One region of the Micromonospora sp. NBC_00330 genome, then DNA from elsewhere that is predicted to be linked to it. Evidence: riboswitches for the same ligand, from Rfam matches in the RefSeq annotation. Region 1 holds a riboswitch; each other region holds the start of a gene.
The links. Region 1 has a riboswitch for cobalamin ahead of OG598_RS06695 (acyl-CoA thioesterase). Riboswitches for the same ligand answer to the same signal wherever they lie in the genome.
Positions count from the first base shown of each region.

Region 2: it holds a riboswitch for cobalamin, as region 1 does, so the genes downstream of both, cobN (cobaltochelatase subunit CobN) here and OG598_RS06695 (acyl-CoA thioesterase) in region 1, are expected to answer to the same signal.
Region 3: it holds a riboswitch for cobalamin, as region 1 does, so the genes downstream of both, OG598_RS13955 (ribonucleoside-diphosphate reductase subunit alpha) here and OG598_RS06695 (acyl-CoA thioesterase) in region 1, are expected to answer to the same signal.

Region 1 is NZ_CP108012.1:1,519,239-1,521,497, forward strand. It holds gene OG598_RS06690 (copper resistance CopC family protein) at 1-348, opposite strand, end outside; cobalamin riboswitch at 480-693, shown strand; gene OG598_RS06695 (acyl-CoA thioesterase) at 891-1,337, shown strand; gene OG598_RS06700 (zinc-dependent alcohol dehydrogenase family protein) at 1,452-2,259, shown strand, end outside.
Region 2 is NZ_CP108012.1:2,178,662-2,180,920, reverse strand. It holds gene cobN (cobaltochelatase subunit CobN) at 1-1,095, opposite strand, end outside; cobalamin riboswitch at 1,354-1,530, opposite strand; gene OG598_RS09555 (hypothetical protein) at 1,746-2,081, opposite strand; gene OG598_RS09550 (RNA polymerase sigma factor) at 2,210-2,259, shown strand, end outside.
Region 3 is NZ_CP108012.1:3,105,062-3,107,320, reverse strand. It holds gene OG598_RS13960 (enolase C-terminal domain-like protein) at 1-557, opposite strand, end outside; cobalamin riboswitch at 988-1,204, shown strand; gene OG598_RS13955 (ribonucleoside-diphosphate reductase subunit alpha) at 1,397-2,259, shown strand, end outside.

The DNA.
Region 1 (2,259 bases):
GAACCCCGTCGTGTACTCCCGTGGCTCGAACTGCCCGTTGACCAGGAAGTACTCCCGTACCGGCTTGTCCAGCGGCTTCGGCTCACCCTGCGACCAGCCGTTGTCGACACGGGCGCCGCCCGGGGCGGTGATCGTGAAGAACGCGTTGGCCGCGGCCTTCTCGGTGAAGAACAGCCGCACCTCCGTCAACGGCTCGCGCACTGTGGCGCCGCTCGCCGGTGTGGACGCGGCGAGGGTCCCGTGAGCTGCGGCGGGTTGGGCGGACGCGAGGAGGGCGACCGCCGAGGCGAGGAGGAACGCGAGGAGGCCCGAGACCACCCGCCCGCAAGTCTGGGGGAGACGACGCATCTGGATATCCTCACCCTCGCGAGACTTTTTTCAAGAGGTGACGATCTTCTTCCTCAGACGACAAAAGTTGACGATGAGGCCATCCGCCGCCCCGGCAGGACGCCCCGGATGGACACATTCCCTGGCCAGCTATGCTCGCCGGCGGCGCTGGTTCGCCCCGTCGTGACCGGCGGGGCGTCGTAAGAGGGAACCCGGTGAAAATCCGGGGCTGCCCCGCAGCGGTGAGTGGGAACGACCGCCGTCATCAGCACTGGGCCAGTGGCCTGGGAAGCGACGGCCAGTAGGGGACCGGCGCGACCGGTCAGGCCCGCGAGTCCGAAGACCTGCCGGCGCCGCGTACACAACCGTGTGCGCTGCCGTCGGCCTCGCGGGTGGGCTGAGCGGGTGACGGGCCGTGCGTGTGGCGCACGGCCAGATCCTCGCCAACGTGTGTCCGCGACCCGGCGGTGTGGTTTCCCGAGGGACGGACTACCGCTGTGCACGACACCACCACGATCCCCGGCCGAGCGCCGTCGGCGTCGCACCTGACCCTTTCGCAGATCATGGACCAGCACCACACCAACCTGATGGGTACGGTGCACGGCGGCCGGATCCTCAACCTCATCGACTCCGTCGCCGGTGTGGTCGCCGCCCGGCACTCCGACGGGCCGGCGGTGACCGCCGCCATCGACGAGACCGCGTTCCTCCGCGCGGTGCGGGTCGGCGACGTCGTGCACGTCGACGCCCGGATCACCTGGGCCGGCCGCAGCTCGATGGAGGTGGCCGTCAAGGTGACCGCAGACCGGTGGGACCGGGCCGTGCCGCCCACCGACGTGGCAACCGCCCACCTGGTCATGGTCGCCATCGACGACGACGGCCAGCCTCGTACGGTGCCGCCGCTGCTGCCGGAGACCGATGCGGACCGGCGACGGTACCGCGAGGCGGAGATCCGCCGGAAGCACCGGCTGGCACTGCGGCGCGCGCTGCTCGACGGTGCCGAAGACGACTGACCCGCGCGCGGTCCGCCCGTCGCAGCGCGGGCGCGGTCCGAGGAACCCGCCCCGCCACCTATCCGGTCGGATAGCGTCCACGTGACGCCTCGATCACGGAGAGTGTGGATTGCCATGCGTGCTGCGGTGCTGCGGGAGTTCGACGTTCCGCTGACGGTCGAGGAAATCGATAAACCCACCCCCGAGCGCGGGCAGGTGCTGGTGCGGATCGTCGCCAGCGGGGTCAACCCGCTCGACACGAAGATCCAGGCCGGAAAGGCCGCGCACGCGCGGGTCGAGCTGCCTGCGGTGCTCGGCCTGGACCTTGCCGGCGTCGTCGCGGCGGTCGGCGCGGAGGTGACCGGCTTCGAGCCGGGAGACGAGGTGTACGGGCTGTGCGGGGGCGTGGGAGACCTCCAGGGTTCGCTTGCCGAGTACGCCGCAGTAGACGCCCGGCTGCTGGCCCGCAAGCCGAACACCCTCTCGATGCGGGAGGCCGCCGCGCTGCCACTGGCGGCGATCACCTCCTGGGAGGGGCTCGTCGACCGGGCCGGGGTCCGCGCCGGGCAGAAGGTGCTGGTGCACGGCGGCGCCGGCGGGGTCGGTTACGTGGGCGTGCAACTCGCCCAGGCGCGAGGCGCCGAGGCGTACGCCACGGGCGGGCCGGCGAGCATGCGGGTGATCGAGAGCCTGGGCGCCGTGCCGATCGACTACACCACGAGCAAGGTCGAGGAGTACGTCGAGAGGTACACCGGCGGCGAAGGGTTCGACATCGTCGTCGACAACGTCGGTGGCGCGACGCTCGACGCGTCGTTCGCGGCGGTACGCACCTACCAGGGGCACGTCGTCAGCGCGCTGGGCTGGGGCTCACACTCGCTCGCCCCGCTGTCGTTCCGCGGCGCGACCTACTCCGGCGTGTTCACGTTGCTGCCGATGCTCACCG
Region 2 (2,259 bases), 660 kb from region 1:
CAGCGCGGCGAACAGCCGGACCGCCGAGGCCGGGGTGTCCAGCCCGACGGCGTTACCGACCCGGGAGTGCTTGGTGGGGTACGAGCTGAGCACCACGGCGACCCGCTTGTCGGCGTGCGGCACGTACCGCAGCCGGGCGTGGCGCATCGCGATCCCGGCGACCCGGGCGGCCCGCTCGGGGTCGGCGGCGTAGACCGAGAGCCCGTCGGCGTCGATCTGCTTGAACGAGAACGGCACGGAGACGATCCGGCCGTCGAACTCGGGGATGGCCACCTGCATGGCGGCGTCCAGCGGGGACAGGCCGGCGTCGCTGTCGGCCCACTGCGCGCGGGTACTGGTGAGGCAGAGCGCCTGGATGACCGGCACGTCCAGGGCGGCCAGGGCTCCGACGTCCCAGGCGTCCTCGTCGCCGCCACCGGAGGCGTCGGCGGCGACCGCGCCGCCGGCCGCCAGCACCGTGACCAGCAGCGCGTCACAGCGGGCGAAGAGCCCGAGCGGGCCGGCGCCAGCGGTCAGCCCGCGCAACGAGCCGCAGAAGATCGGCAGCGGGTTGCCGCCGGCGTCGTGGACCGCGTCCGCGAGCACGTCGACGAAGTCGGTGTTGCCGGCGAGGGCATGCGCCCGGTAGAAGACGATCCCCACCGTGGGCCGATCCGGGTCGGCGGGGTGTTCGCCGTGCACGCCGTACGCCGGGGTGGGCGCGGGTGCGGCGAACCCCTCGCCGGTGAGCAGCACCGTGTCGGAGAGGAACCGGGCCAACTGCCCCAGGTTGTCCGGGCCGCCCTCCACCAGGTACGCCAGCGACTGGGTGACCACCCCGGACGGCACTGTGGAGATGGCCATCAGCTCCGCGTCGGGCAGCGCCTCACCGCCGAGCACTACCGTCGGCACGCCGGTGGCGAGTACCGCGGCGAGGCCGTCCGGCCACGCCTGCCGACCGCCGAGCAGGCGTACGACGACGAGGGCGACCCCGTCGAGCAGGGCGGGCACCTCCTCGGCGGTGACTCGGGCGGGGTTGGCCAGCCGGTAGTCGGCGCCGCTGGCGCGGGCGGCCAGCAGGTCGGTGTCGGCGGTGGACAGCAGCAGGATGCGCACGGCAGGCTCCGGAAAGTGACGCCCTGGGCCCTCACGGGGGCGACCGGGGCGATGCGGGTGGGTACGGCGTCGGCCGGTACGACGGCCCGCGCGACCAGCGCCCCGACGCATGCGTCGGGGCCGGTCAGCGCCGGGCGATCAGCTCAGCGGTGCCGGTGGCCGGTGTCCTTGGAACGCACTGCCTGCAGCGCGATACGACGATAATCGTCGATGAATGAGACGCCGTGCGTCATCGGGTCCTCCTCGGGTGTCCACGCCCTGGGGTACGTCCCGACGGCCGAAGTATCCTGGCTTCCGGATCAACGCTCTCCCCCGGCCTTCCAACCGCAGACACACGGCCGTGACTCACGAGGGGGGATCGCTCCCCGGTGACAGTGGCGGGACCGCGTCGGATTCGCACCGACTTCCTTCACTGCCGTCAGGCCGCGAATGCTGCCACACCGCCGCGCCACCGGTCAACGCGGACCCCACCACCACCCGACCACGCTCACCACATTGACCTGCGGAAATATCGGCGCGCGGGTGATGCCTCTCGCCGCAACGGCGGGCTGGGCGAACTGGTTGATCGGCCTCGCGGACTGGGCCCGTGGCCGGGGGGCGGAGCGTTCAGGCGGCCCCTTTGGAGCTGATGTCGTAGACGATTCAGCCGATCAGCGGGCGTGGCGTTCCGGGTGGGCCCGGCTCCAGGTCCGCATCCGCTCCGGGTAGCCGGTGCGCGCCGCCTCGTACAGTGGCACCGCGTGCTTGCGGGCGATGGAACCGGCCGCGCGGGGCGTTCCGGTACGGCGGCGAATCCACTCGCCGTCGTGGGCGATCGCCACCACAGTGGTGTCCGTCGCGGTCGTCTCCGGTTCCAGGTAGAACTCCACCCCGCGCCGAGTGGCCACGAACGCCTCCAGCGCCGCGAGGTCGTCGCGGGTCGCCTCCCGGTCCAGCTTCGTCGGGGTCGCCTCGGCACCCCGTGACCGGCGGTTGAACCAGCTCATGCCCCGCCCCTCTCCTCGACGTCCCTCCAGTGCAGCACCGGTTCCTGGCAATACGCTGCACGCCGGATGGGAGAGAGCTGACCTGCGCCGGGAAATCCCTGTGGAACCCACGGCGGGTGGGCGGTGTCATGAGTGTGATCCGAACGGAGGCTCCCCTGGACGACGAGGCGCTCGTCAC
Region 3 (2,259 bases), 1.6 Mb from region 1:
CGGTCGAGCTCGGCGAGGCGGGCGGCCTTCGTGCCCTCCTTGCCCCGCAGGATGGCCAGTGCCTCGTCCCGGGTCAGCGCGTCGGACAGGTAGCGCAGGTCCGCGATGTCGACGAGTTGCTCGGGGGACATGTCGACGAGCAGCCGCCACAGCGGCTTGTCGGCGAGCCGGGCGACCAGGTCCCACGACGCGTTCAGCACGGCGGCCAGGGACAGGTGGACGACGCCCTTCTCCGGACCGAGCCAGCGCAGTTGCGAGTCGGAGGTGAGGAGGCGGTAGACGGCGCCCATGTCCGCTGCCATCGTCGCCACGTCCAGGCCCACGAGAAGCTGCGCCTGGTGGACTGCCGCCGCCGCGACGATGTCGTTGCCTCGACCGATCGTGAAGGTCAGGCCGTGCCCCGCGAGTGGCTCGCCCGCGCCGTCGACGCCGTCGGTGTGCAGGACGACGTAGGCCGCCGAGTAGTCGCCGTCCTTGTTCATGGCGTCTGAGCCGTCAGCGGTCAGGGAGGTGGGGAAGCGGACGTCTTCGACGGTGACGGCAGTGATCTGCGGCATGCGCTCCTCGCCCGGCTAGGCTAAAGATCAGATGATCACTGGGAGTATACGGAGGGCCGCTCCAGCACGTCAACGATGTCGATCACTGCAGGCCCACAGACATATGATGTTTGGCTCACCGGGTCGATCCGCCTTGCCGCCCATCGTGCCGGTTGGCGGGCGGAGGTGGCGGCTGTGGCGGGTCGTGGAGATTGGATGTTCCACCCCGCCCTGAGGCATTGACGGCCGCGTATGGGTGTGGCTTGCGGCACCGTGGCCTCGATACGTCAAATCTTTGTCGACTGTCGACACCCGCGCGGAGAGCCCGTCTCCGGTGTCCGGCGTCGGTCGGCGTGGCGTGGTCGGCCGGGGCGGTGACGGTGGTCACCGAGTCGCCGCCGACACGCCCGAGACCGACATGTGGGGTGTGACAACGGCTGCGTCCCTATATATGGTGTCGAACGCAGCTGGTTCGGCCGCTCATCCAGGGTGGTCGAGGCAACAGGGAACCCGGTGGAAATCCGGGACTGTCCCGCAGCGGTGAGTGGGAACGACAGCCGTCATCAGCACTGGGCCACCAATCGGCCTGGGAAGCGACGGCCAGTAGGAGACCGGCGAGCCCGGTCGTGCCCGCGAGTCCGAAGACCTGCCAGCGCGCCGCGTACCCGCACCCGGGTGGGCGGCGGTCCGAGGCCGCGTGGGACGGCTGACGCCACCTGACCCACGCCGGGCTGGCGTGGCGTCCGTCGGTGTCTGTCTCCTCGCGTCCGGGCCACCAGGTCTCGAACTCCGAGGAGCGAGTGGTGACAGTCACCGAGGTAGTCCCGGCCAGCGGCGACGCGACAGCGCGACGGACGCCGATGCAGGTCCGCAAGCGCGACGGCGGCACCGAACCCGTGGACGTGAACAAGATCGTCCGGGCCGTCGAGCGGTGGGCCGACGACCTGACCGACGTCGACCCGATGCGGGTGGCCACCCGCACCATCAGCGGCCTCTACGACGGCGCGACCACTGCGGAACTGGACCGGCTGTCCATCCAGACCGCCGCCGAGATGATCGGTGAGGAGCCGCAGTACTCGCGCCTCGCCGCGCGGCTGCTGGCCGGCTACGTCGACAAGGAGGTGCGTCGACAGGGCATCACCTCGTTCAGCGCGGCGATCCGGGTCGGCCACGCCGAGGGCCTGATCGGCGACGACACCGCCGCGTTCGTCGCCGCACACGCCGCGACGCTCGACCACGCCATCGACAGGGACGGCGACCGCCGCTTCGAGTACTTCGGCCTGCGCACCGTGTACGACCGCTACCTGCTGCGCCACCCCACCAGCCGACTGGTGCTGGAGACCCCGCAGTACTGGTTGCTGCGGGTGGCCTGCGGCCTGTCCCGGACCGCGGACGAGGCGGTCCACTTCTACCGGCTGATGTCCAGCCTGGCCTACCTGCCCAGCTCACCGACCTTGTTCAACTCCGGGACCCGGCACACCCAGATGTCCTCCTGCTACCTGGTCGACTCCCCGCTCGACGAGCTGGACTCGATCTACCAGCGGTACGCCCAGGTCGCCAACCTGTCCAAGTTCGCCGGTGGCATCGGCATCGCGTACTCCCGGGTCCGCTCCCGCGGAGCGCTGATCCGGGGCACGAACGGGCAGTCCAACGGGATCGTGCCGTGGCTGCGCACGCTGGACGCGAGCGTCGCCGCGGTAAACCAGGGCGGCCGGCGCAAGGG